3 regions of the Streptomyces sp. NPDC058008 genome follow, and region 2 is predicted to be linked to each of the others. Evidence: riboswitches for the same ligand, from Rfam matches in the RefSeq annotation. Region 2 holds a riboswitch; each other region holds the start of a gene.
The links. A riboswitch is a leader RNA that binds a small molecule or an ion and turns the genes downstream of it on or off. The one in region 2 is predicted to bind cyclic di-AMP.
Positions count from the first base shown of each region.

Region 1: another riboswitch for cyclic di-AMP. It lies ahead of ACFVS9_RS26290 (C40 family peptidase); the one in region 2 lies ahead of ACFVS9_RS05520 (M23 family metallopeptidase).
Region 3: another riboswitch for cyclic di-AMP. It lies ahead of ACFVS9_RS22060 (transglycosylase family protein); the one in region 2 lies ahead of ACFVS9_RS05520 (M23 family metallopeptidase).

Region 1 is NZ_JBHVQX010000029.1:90,028-93,838, forward strand. It holds gene ACFVS9_RS26280 (ATP-dependent Clp protease proteolytic subunit) at 1-378, shown strand, start outside; gene ACFVS9_RS26285 (hypothetical protein) at 386-694, shown strand; cyclic di-AMP (ydaO/yuaA leader) riboswitch at 1,036-1,232, shown strand; gene ACFVS9_RS26290 (C40 family peptidase) at 1,236-1,706, shown strand; gene ACFVS9_RS26295 (LysE family translocator) at 1,725-2,363, opposite strand; gene ACFVS9_RS26300 (LysR family transcriptional regulator) at 2,436-3,350, shown strand; gene ACFVS9_RS26305 (ATP-binding protein) at 3,438-3,811, opposite strand, start outside.
Region 2 is NZ_JBHVQX010000004.1:134,971-138,781, forward strand. It holds gene ACFVS9_RS05510 (M16 family metallopeptidase) at 1-40, shown strand, start outside; gene ACFVS9_RS05515 (M16 family metallopeptidase) at 67-1,449, shown strand; cyclic di-AMP (ydaO/yuaA leader) riboswitch at 1,641-1,808, shown strand; gene ACFVS9_RS05520 (M23 family metallopeptidase) at 1,821-2,609, shown strand; gene ACFVS9_RS05525 (GntR family transcriptional regulator) at 2,833-3,528, shown strand; gene ACFVS9_RS05530 (HPr family phosphocarrier protein) at 3,700-3,811, opposite strand, start outside.
Region 3 is NZ_JBHVQX010000021.1:90,903-94,713, reverse strand. It holds gene ACFVS9_RS22070 (cytochrome P450) at 1-418, shown strand, start outside; gene ACFVS9_RS22065 (transglycosylase family protein) at 524-1,489, shown strand; cyclic di-AMP (ydaO/yuaA leader) riboswitch at 1,780-1,950, shown strand; gene ACFVS9_RS22060 (transglycosylase family protein) at 1,951-2,643, shown strand; gene eno (phosphopyruvate hydratase) at 2,972-3,811, shown strand, end outside.

The DNA of each region.
Region 1 (3,811 bases), on a different contig from region 2:
ATGCGCTTCCTGGCCTGCCAGGTGGAGACCTTCTGCCTGGGGCAGGCCGGCTCGAGCGCCGCCGTCCTGCTCGCGGCCGGGGCTCCCGGGCGCCGACATGCCCTGCCGGGCGCACGGGTAGTCATCCAGCAGCCCGCCCTGGACGAGCCGGTGCGGGGCCAGCCCTCCGATCTCGACATCCAGGCACGTGAGTTGACGCGCGAGCGCGAGCTGCTCACGGCCATGCTGGCCCGCCACACGGGACGTTCGACGCGGGAGATCAGCGCCGACATCGAACGGGACACCATCCTCGACGCCCGGGCCGCCGTGGCGTTCGGACTGGTGGACCACGTCGTGGAGAACCGCACGCCGTCCCAGCCGCCGCATTCCGCGAGGTGAACACCCGATGCGCCCACCCCAGTTCCCGCCGCTTCCCGCACTGACCCGCGCCGAGGCCGAGTTCATCGACTGCTACCTGGAGGTGCTCGACCAGCTCGGCCGCATCAATCCCGCCCGGGGCGGCGACACGTACGGTGCGCTGCGGGCCGCCCAGGCCCTCGCCTCCCGGGCTGTCGGCCTCCGGGAAGCGCTCGTGTCCATGCACGAGCGGGGTGAATCGCAGATCCACGCGGACACCCTGGCCAGAGCGTTGCGCCTGCTGGACGGGGAGCGTCGGGCCGGGCGGGTCGCCGTGCCTCCGCCGCCATCGAGTTGAACGTCCCGGCCCCCGACTCGGCCGCCCCCTTGGCCTTTTCGGGGTGTCTTCACGACACGCCCGGCGGGCCGATGAGTTTCCCTCGCTCGATCAGCGTAGGAGGTCCCCCGCCCGGGGGACAGCCCAACTTGCGCAACCGGCGCGGACGCTGAACGGAATACATCGTTCCGCCGCTGGTACACGGCTGGTCGGGTCCGCGCGCCAGGGCCGCGCGCGGACCGCGTCCACTCGATCGGATCAGTCGTGACGACTCTCACATATCGCACCTTCCGCGAGGAAATCCGGCAGCGCGTGAGTAAAGATCCCTGGGACGACAAGCCCCCGCCACCGCGGCGGGGCGGTCCGGGCGGACGCCGAGTCCTGCCGCCGTCCGGATGCCTGGTCGACAGGAGTGGATCGGCAGGAGTGGAGGACCCGAGCACAACGGGCCGCCCGGACGTCCGGACGGCCCTCGGGGTGAAGCCGCATCACGCGGCCGGGCAACTTCGCCAGCCCGAACCCGACAGGTCATCCTTCACAGGCGGCTGACGAAGGGTTGCGCATGACTGCGCAGGTTCATGTCCCGTCTCTGTTCGCCCGGGTCGGTACGGCCTCGGTTCTGACCTTCGCCGTAGGCACCACCATGCTGGCTCCGGGTCTCGTGAACGACGCCGAAGCCGCCGCCCACTCGACGCAAGCACTGAAGATCGCCGCCTCGAAGAAGGGCGCGCCCTACAGGTGGGGCGCCACGGGCCCGCACCGGTTCGACTGTTCCGGGCTCACGCTCTACTCCTTCAGGAAGGCCGGCAAGAAACTCCCCCGGACGGCCCAGCAGCAGTACAACAAGACCCGCCATATCTCCAGGTCGCAGCGGAAACGCGGCGACCTGGTCTTCTTCCACGCGGGCCGCAGCGTGTACCACGTCGGCATCTACGCGGGCAGCGGGAAGATCTGGCACTCACCGAAGACCGGTGCCGTGGTCCGGCTGGAGAAGATCTGGTCCGGGAACGTCTGGTACGGGAGGGTCCGCTGACCTCCTTCTCCGCCCGGCTCAGCGCAACAGGGGCCCCGTCACCAGCACGAGCCCCAGCGCGGTGAGCGCCGTGCCGCTGCCGCCCTCGATCGCACGGGCGGTACGCGGCCGGCGCAGCCACCGGCCCAGCCGGTCCACCAGCAGCGCCACGGCCGGGAACCAGACGAGCGCGAGCAGCACGACGACCGAGGCCAGCAGCAGGGTCCTGGGCAGGGGCGGCTGCCCGTCGGGGACGAACTGGGGCAGCAGGCTGAGGAAGAGGACGGGTGCCTTCGGGTTGAGGGCGTTGGTCAGGAAACCCTGACGCAGCGATCCCACCGGGGAGGGGGCCCGGGACGGGGCGCCCTCCCCGGCGTCCGCTCCCCCCGCGCTCCGGCGTCGCAGCGCGTACAGCCCGCTGAGGCCGAGGTAGAGCACGTACGCACCGCCGAGCAGCTGGACGGTGCGGAAGAGGACGGGCATCGTCACGAGCACGGCGGCGAGTCCGGCGACGGCCAGCGCGGTGTGCACCAGGAGCCCCCCGGCGACCCCTACCGCGGTGGCCAGCCCCGAGGCCCGGGATGCGAGGGCGTTGCGTACGACCACGGTGAAGTCGGCGCCGGGCAGCGCCACCATTCCGGCCGCCACGGCGACGAAAGCGAGCAGTTGTGCGTCCATGGGTCCACCTTGGACGCTCGGGCCCTTTAGCGTGTACTTGCAATCTTCTGGGTCTGCCAAAAGGAACGCTTAATGTACGACCCGACGCGGCTCGCGGCGCTGGTGGCGGTGGCCGAGGCCGGCTCGATCACACGGGCCGCCGCCCGGCTGGGCTACACCGCGCCCGCCCTCTCGCAGCAGCTGGCCAAGCTGGAGCGGGAAGCGGGAACGGCACTCCTGGTCCGTCACCACCGGGGAGCCCGCCTGACGGCAGCCGGTGAACTGCTGGCGGGCCGGGCCAGGCGCGTGCTCGACGAGATGGACCGGGCACGGCACGAGCTGGCCCGGCTGGCCGGGCTGTCCGGCGGACGGCTCCGGGTCGGTACGTTCGTGACGGCGGGGATCCACCTGCTGCCGCCGGTGCTCACCTCGTTCCGGCGCGCGCACCCCGATGTGGAGCTGGTCGTGACGGACTACGAGCCGCCCGCCGGGGTCGCGGCGGTGGCCGCGGGCGACGTGGACCTGGCACTGAGCCACGCGTACGAGCCCGCGGCCGTCGAGCCGCTGCCCGCAGGACTGGCGGCCGAGCCGCTGCTCACGGAGGAGCTGGTGCTGGTCACCGCGCCCGGGCAGATGCTCTCCGAGGGCAGCGGGCCGCTGCCCGTGGCCGAACTGGCGGGCCGGCCCCTGATCAGCAGCGCGCCCGCCCATCCGCCGCGACGCGGGGTCGAGCGCGCACTCGCGGAGGCGGGGGCCACCCCCGCCGTGGTGTGCGAGTCTCCCGGCTACGCCCTGGTGTGCGCCCTGGTCAGTGCGGGTCTCGGCGTGGCGGTGGTGCCGGAGATGGTGGCCGCGATGTCGCCGACGCCGCTCGCGGTACGGCGCCTGGAGCCCGCGGCCTTCCGGCGGACGATCTCCGTGGTGCACCGGGGGGACCGGAACACCGCTGCGGCAACGACGCTGATGGCGTTGCTGCGCAGCGGCTTCGGCCGGGCCTCGGCCGTGTGAGATACCCGCCGTCCCGCCCGCACCGGAGAGGGCTCGTGCGCCGCCTTCCCGCCCGCACTGCCCGGGGGGAGGGCTCGTACGCCGCCCTCACACCCGCACGGGCACCGGCCAGGGAAGAGTGACCGACACGGTCTTGCCTCCGTCAGGGGTGGGGCTGACGCCGAGCCGGCCGCCGTACTCCTTCGCGAGGGCGCGGACGATGACCATGCCGCGGCCGTTGTCCTGCCGCACCGCCGCGGGGAGCTTCTGGGGCCAGCGGGGGTGACTGTCCGTCACGCCGAGATAGAACTCCGCGTCCCGGTCGAGCCGCAGGTCCACGGTGAAGGTGGGCGACTGCCCGAAGGTGTGCTGCACGGCGTTGGTGGCCAGCTCCGAAACGATCAGCCGAATGGTTTCTGCGGAGTCGGCGTCCTCGGCGAGGCCCCATTCGGCGAGTACCCGGGCCACGTGTCTCCGGGCCG
Region 2 (3,811 bases):
GGCCGACGGCACCGACGCGCACGAGGGGGCCGACAAGTGACCGACGCCGCCGTGACTGGAGTAGCGATGGAGTACCACCCGCAGCCGACCGCCGGCGAGGCCAGGCCCTGGGCCTTCCCCGCCCCGGAGCGCGGCGCCCTGCCCAACGGGCTGACCGTGCTGCGCTGCCACCGCCCCGGCCAGCAGGTCGTGGCCGTGGAGATCTTCCTCGACGCCCCGCTGGACGCGGAGCCCGAGGGCCTGGACGGTGTGGCCACGATCATGGCGCGCGCCCTGTCCGAGGGCACGGACAAGCACTCCGCGGAGGAGTTCGCCGCCGAGCTGGAGCGGTGCGGAGCCACCCTGGACGCGCACGCCGACCACCCGGGTCTCCGGGTCTCCCTGGAGGTCCCGGTCTCGCGGCTGGCCAAGGCACTCGGCCTGGTCGCCGAGTCCCTGCGGGCCCCGGCCTTCGCGGAGAGCGAGGTCGAGCGCCTGGTGGGCAACCGCCTCGACGAGATCCCGCACGAGCAGGCCAACCCGGCCCGGCGGGCCGCCAAGCAGCTCTCCCGTGAGCTCTTCCCCGCGACGGCGCGGATGTCGCGTCCGCGCCAGGGCACCGAGGAGACGGTCCGGCGCATCGACGCCGCCGCCGTGCGCGCCTTCTACGACGCCCACGTCCGCCCCTCCACGGCGACGGCGGTCGTCGTCGGCGACCTCACCGGTCTCGACCTGGACGCGTTGCTCGCGGACACGGTCGGGGACTGGACGGGCAACGCCGGCCAGGCCCGCCCCGTGCCCCCGATCACCGCGGACGACACCGGCCGTGTGGTCATCGTCGACCGTCCCGGCGCCGTGCAGACACAGCTCCTGATCGGGCGGATCGGCGCGGACCGGCACGACAGCGTGTGGCCCGCCCAGGTCCTCGGCACGTACTGCCTGGGCGGCACCCTCACCTCCCGGCTGGACCGCGTGCTGCGCGAGGAGAAGGGCTACACCTACGGTGTCCGGGCCTTCGGGCAGGTGCTGCGCTCGACGGCGCCCGGCTCCTCCTCCGGTGCGACGGGTGCCGCGATGCTCGCCATCAGCGGCTCGGTCGACACCGAGTCCACCGGGCCGGCGCTCGACGACCTCTGGAAGGTCCTGCGCACCCTGGCGGCCGAGGGACTCACCGACGCCGAGCGTGAGACGGCCGTGCAGAACCTCGTGGGCGTGGCCCCGCTGAAGTACGAGACGGCGGCCTCCGTCGCCGGCACGCTCGCCGACCAGGTGGAGCAGCACCTCCCGGACGACTACCAGGCCCAGCTGTACGCGCGCCTGGCTTCGACCGGCACGGTCGAGGCGACCGCCGCCGTGGTCAACGCGTTCCCGGTCGACCGGCTCGTCACCGTCCTGGTCGGGGACGCCGCGCAGATCGCCGAGCCCGTGCGCGCGCTCGGCATCGGTGAGGTGTCGGTCGTCAGCGGCTGACGGATCCGGACATGACGGACCCCGGCGAGCACCTGCGCGCCGGGGTTCTGTCATGTGTCCTTTTCGCGGCAAAAATCACTGTTCGCCCTGTGGGATGTACGACAAAAGGTCATTTCCGTTTGGTGGGGCCGAGGGGCCCGCTCTAGCGTCGCCCGGGCTGTCCGCCGAACCACTGCCGCGCCCGCGGCGCCGGACAGCCATCGCCGAGTCCCCGTCAGGCGCGAGCCTGGGGAGCCGGGGACCCACCATGTCCCTGGGGTGAATCGGTTCCTCGCGCCTCGTACGGGGCTCGGGGGCCGTAGGAGACCTTCCTGCTCCGAACCCGTCAGCTAACCCGGTAGGCGAGAAGGAAGGAAAGGACCAGCCCCTCCATGGCGTTCATCCGTGCCACCGGGAAGCACCGCGCCCCGAGTCGCCTGACGCGCAAGAGCGCCAGGGTCGCCGGCGTCGCCGCCCTGGCCACCACCGGCGTCATCGGCGCCACCGCCTCCCCGGCCCTCGCCGCGGACTCCGAGGTCACCGCGAGCACCGGCCTGACCCAGACCGTCGCCCTCGACGCCACCCTCGCCGCCCAGATCGAGGCCCAGGCGAAGGCCCAGCAGCACCAGGCCGACGTCGCGGCCGAGGCCGCCGCCGAAGCGAAGGCCAGGGCGAAGGCCAAGGCCGAGGCCGAGCGCAAGGCGGCGGCCCGTGCCGAGGAGGCCCGCGAGGAGAAGGCGCGCGCCGCCCGCGCCGCCGAGCGCGCCCGGCTCAACTCCTTCCACCTCCCGGTCGCCGGCTCGCACGTCACCACCGGGTACAAGTCCGGGGGCGCCCTCTGGTCCTCCGGCAGCCACTCCGGTGTGGACTTCCGTGCCGCGTCCGGCACCTCCGTCGTCGCGGTCGGCGCCGGCACGGTCGTCGAGGCCGGCTGGGGCGGCGCCTACGGCAACAACATCGTCCTCAGGATGAAGGACGGCACGTACACGCAGTACGGCCACCTCTCCTCGATCGGCGTGTCCGTCGGCCAGAGCGTCGCCTCGGGCGAGCGGATCGGCCTGTCGGGCTCGACCGGCAACTCCACCGGGCCGCACCTGCACTTCGAGGCCCGGACCACCCCCGAGTACGGCTCGGACATGGACCCCGTCGCCTACCTCCGGGCCCACGGCGTCCAGGTCTGACCGCACGGCGCACGGCACCCGCTCCTTTGAAGGCCCCGGCATCCGCCGGGGCCTTCGGCGTGCCTCCCGGCAACGCCCGCCGAACCCCTCGCGGAAGTGCTCCCTGGCCAAAAGATATCCATGGATTCCACCCCGCCGTCGGAAATTCCGGCCGGTTGCAATAGAGTCACAGAACAGGCGTCGATCGGCCGCGTTTCGCGGGGATTAAGGCGGAGGTTCGGACATGCGCATTCCCGCGCATTCGGTATGCACGGCAATCCGTGACGACATCGTCTCCGGTGTCTTCGAACGGGGCAGCCGCCTCACCGAGGAGGTGCTCGCGCGCCGGTACGGCGTCTCCCGCGTCCCCGTGCGTGAGGCGCTGCGCACCCTGGAGTCCGAGGGCTTCGTCGTCACCCGCCGGCACGCCGGTGCCTGTGTCGCCGAGCCCACGGAGCAGGAGGCCGCCGACCTCCTGGACATCCGCATGCTGCTGGAGCCGCTCGGTGCCGCCCGCGCCGCGCAGCGCCGCACCGAGGCGCACCTCAAGGTGCTCCGCGGCCTGGTCAGACTGGGGCAGGAGCGGGTGCGCCGGGGGGAGGGGGAGGATCTGCGTTCGCTGGGCGGCTGGTTCCACGAGACGCTGGCGCAGGCCTCGGGCAGCCCCGCGCTGATCGCGCTCCTCACCCAGCTCCGTCACAAGATCGCCTGGATGTACGCCGTCGAGCAGCCGGCCCGCCCTGCGGACTCGTGGGCCGAGCACGGCGCCCTCGTCGACGCGGTGGCCCGCCGTGACGCGGAGCGGGCCAGGGCGCTCGCCACCCAGCACGCCGAGCGGGCGACCGCCGCCCACCGGCTGCGGCGGACGGACCGGCCCGGGGACGCGGCCCGGGTGAGGACTTCGCAACACCCCGTAAACATCGCGGGAGCCCGTCATTAACAATTGCGCCGTATACAAAGAGGGTAATTATCGGAGGGCTTTCTTCCTGCTGCCCTGATCCGGTTTTCCGGAGTGTTTCCCGCCGTGGATCGGAAAACGGAAAAGCCGCGGCTCCCGGTCGGGGTGCCGCGGCTTTTCCGCAGAATTGAATCCGGTCCGGATCGGCCGGAATCAGACGGTCTCGGGGAGCTCCTCGAGCCCCTCGGCGACCAGCTTCGCCAGGCGGTCCAGCGCGACCTCGGCGTTGTCCGCCTCGGAGGCCAGCACGATCTCCTCGCCGCCC
Region 3 (3,811 bases), on a different contig from region 2:
GCTGCTGCGCTACGACGGGCCCGTGGAGCTGGCGACCTGGCGCTACGCCACCGAGCCCGTGACGCTGGGAGGGCAGGACATCGCGGCGGGGGACCCCGTTCTCGTGGTGCTGGCCGCCGCCGACCGGGATCCGGAGAGATTCCAGGATGCGGACACCCTGGACCTCGCACGGAGTGACAATCAGCACCTCGGGTACGGGCACGGCATCCACTACTGCCTGGGGGCGCCGCTGGCGCGGCTGGAGGGCCAGGTGGCGCTCGCGACACTGCTGCGACGCCTCCCTGACCTGCGGCTCGCTGCGGAACCTGCCGATTTGCGCTGGCGCGGCGGGCTCATCATGCGTGGACTACGCACGCTTCCCGTGGAGTTCGGTCCCGGGCGCCCGCCCGGTGAAGGTGACAGATTGTCAACTCCGTGACTTTCACGTGATCTCCGCTGCATCGACTTGTGACACACGTTCGAGTAGGGCTAGGTTCACCGTTCGACTCACCCGTCACATGTCAGTCACACGGAAGGCAATCCCATGGGCTCCGCGACCGGCAGACACCGTCGCCCTCGCCAGGCACCCGCCATCGTCGTCGCCGCAGGCGTCACCGGATCGGCCATCGCCATCCCGCTGCTCGGTGCGGGCGGCGCGCAAGCCGCCGACGCGTCGACCTGGGACCGGGTCGCCGAATGCGAGAGCGGCGGCATGTGGAGTGCCGACCTCGGCAACGGCCGCTTCGGCGGCCTGCAGTTCACCGAGGACACCTGGGACGCGTACGGCGGTACGGCGTACGCCATGCGGGCGGACCTCGCGAGCCGCTCGCAGCAGATAGCCGTCGCGGAGAAGGTGCTGGACGCCAAGGGCCCGCAGGCCTGGCCCAGCTGCGCCGTGATCTCCGGGCTGGCCCTGGACGGCGTGCTTCCGGGCGTCGACCCGGGCACCGACCCGACCGCCGAGCCCTCGGACACCGCCACACCGTCCGGGACCCCCTCGCCCGAGGTGTCGGACCCGGCCGACGCGGCGGACGGCACGGACGGGGCCGACACGGAGAGCGGCACCGACAAGGACGCGTCCGGCGACACGGCGGGCAAGGGTGACGGGGCGGGCAAGGGCGGCACGACTCCGTCCGCCACGCCGTCGCCCGAGGCGTCCGAGACCTCCGGTTCCGCGAAGGGCGACGGCGCGAAGGCCGGGAAGCACCGCGGCGCGCCGGCCCCCGAGGCCAGTGCCGGAACGGACCTCGACGACAGCCGTGAGGGCGGCAGGCACGCCTCGCGCGGCGCCTCGGAGGCCCGTCAGGGCGCCGAGGGGACGTACACCGTCCAGGAGGGCGACAACCTCTGGGCGATCGCCGACGCGCAGGAGCTGCCCGGCGGCTGGCCCGCGCTCTACGAGGCCAACAAGGACGCGCTCGGCTCCGACCCGGACCTGATCCTTCCCGGCCAGAGCCTGGACCTCGGCCTCGCGTCGGACGCGCAGACGGAGACTCCCGCCGCCAGCTGATCAAATACGGGAAAACACCCCGAAAGCGGGGGCAGTTCAGAGGCCTATGTCCACTTATGCGTAAGTGAGACATGGGTCTCTTTGCTTCAACTGGTGCGCCCCGTCCGCCCGGTCCGTCCATATTGGCTCCGACCTGCGGAAATGATCCGTCCTCCCGAACCGTTACGCGCTGATTGCTCGTTATGTCCATCTTTGAATGTAGGGGTTGCGTGTGTTTACGGTCGGAGCCGCTCGCACCGCGGGCACCTTCGACCGTCACGCCGAATCCTGCCGTCGGCCGAAGGGGACCCACGCGTAAAGCGCCGTAGGCAGGAGCGGGGGACCCAGGTAGGTGCCGGACCCGGCCGTCGCGAGACGGTGAGGGTGCGGCTCGGGGTGAAGCCGTCCGCGAGTGCGGGTGGCCGGGCAACTCACAGGCCCGAACCCGACAGCTCACCTCGTAGGCGTCGGTGAGGAGAACCATGCTGCTTTCCAGCAAGGGCAAGCACCGCCGCCCGTCCAGGGCCGTCCGCATCGCGACCCTGGCCGGCGTCACCGGTGCCGCCGTCGCCGTGCCGCTGATGGGCGCGACCGGCGCCTCGGCCGCCTCCGTCGACACCTGGGACGCCGTCGCCCAGTGCGAGTCCGGCGGCAACTGGTCCATCAACACCGGCAACGGCTACTACGGCGGCCTGCAGTTCTCGCAGTCCAGCTGGGCCGCCGCCGGCGGTACGCAGTACGCCGCCCGCGCCGACCTGGCCACCAAGGACCAGCAGATAGCCGTCGCCGAGAAGCTCCTCGACCTCCAGGGCCCGGGCGCCTGGGCCTGCGCCGGTGCCGGCGGCCTGACGAACGACGGTGTGGACCCGGGCGTCGACACCGGCTCCGCGAAGAACGGCGACACGGCCCCGAAGGCCGCGCCGGAGCGCGGGACCGAGCAGCCCGCCACGCGCAGCGAGAAGCGCACGGCCCCCGAGAAGACCGTCACCACCCCGACCGGCGAGAAGGTCGAGAAGGGTGACGGCGAGTACAAGGTGAAGGCCGGCGACACCCTCAGCAGGATCGCCGGCGCCGAGAAGGTCGAGGGCGGCTGGCAGAAGCTGTTCGAGCTGAACGGCGACATCGTCGACGACGCCGACCTGATCTTCCCGGGCCAGCAGCTCCACCTGAAGTAACCGCGAGCGGTCCGGGGTCCTCCTCCGCCCCGGCGGCCCGGCCCGGCGCGCAGACCCCCCGCGCGCCGGGCCGCGGCCGTGTCAGGGCCCTGCGGGGCCGGCGTGCCCGGGGCCCTGTCGCGGGGCGCGCCGCCGGGGGTGCGCCCGGTCCTTGCGGTTACTTGCCAGTAAGATTCTGGCGCTTTGCCCGTAATGAAGGCCCTTGAGTGCTTTTTCGTCCCAGGGGACGGGCGGACGGCCGACGGAGCGGGCCGAGCCGGTTAGGCTCGTGGCGCAAGGCCACAGTGACCCTGCACAACCAGTGTCAGATCCCAGAAGGAGATGCCTCGTGCCGTCCATCGACGTCGTCGTAGCCAGGGAAATCCTCGACTCCCGGGGCAACCCCACGGTCGAGGTCGAGGTTGGCCTCGACGACGGCAGCACGGGACGTGCTGCTGTTCCGTCCGGCGCCTCCACCGGTGCGTTCGAGGCCATCGAGCTTCGCGACGGTGACCCCAACCGCTACCAGGGCAAGGGCGTCGAGAAGGCCGTCCTCGCCGTGATCGAGCAGATCGGCCCGGAGCTCGTCGGTTACGACGCCACCGAGCAGCGCCTCATCGACCAGGCGATGTTCGACCTGGACGCGACCGAGAACAAGGGCTCCCTCGGCGCCAACGCCATCCTCGGCGTCTCGCTGGCCGTGGCGCACGCCGCGTCCGAGGCCTCCGACCTCCCGCTCTTCCGCTACCTCGGCGGCCCGAACGCGCACCTGCTGCCCGTTCCGATGATGAACATCCTGAACGGCGGCTCGCACGCCGACTCCAACGTGGACATCCAGGAGTTCATGATCGCGCCGATCGGCGCCGAGTCCTTCTCCGAGGCCCTGCGCTGGGGCGCGGAGATCTACCACACGCTCAAGAAGGTCCTGAAGACCAAGGGCCTGTCCACCGGTCTCGGTGACGAGGGCGGCTTCGCCCCCAACCTCGAGTCCAACCGCGCCGCCCTCGACCTCATCCTGGAGGCCGTCAAGGAGGCCGGTTACGTCCCGGGCCGCGACATCGCGCTCGCGCTCGACGTCGCCGCGTCCGAGTTCTACAAGGACGGCGTCTACGAGTTCGAGGGCAAGTCCCGCTCGGCCGCCGAGATGACCGAGTACTACGAGGAGCTCGTCTCCGCGTACCCGCTGGTC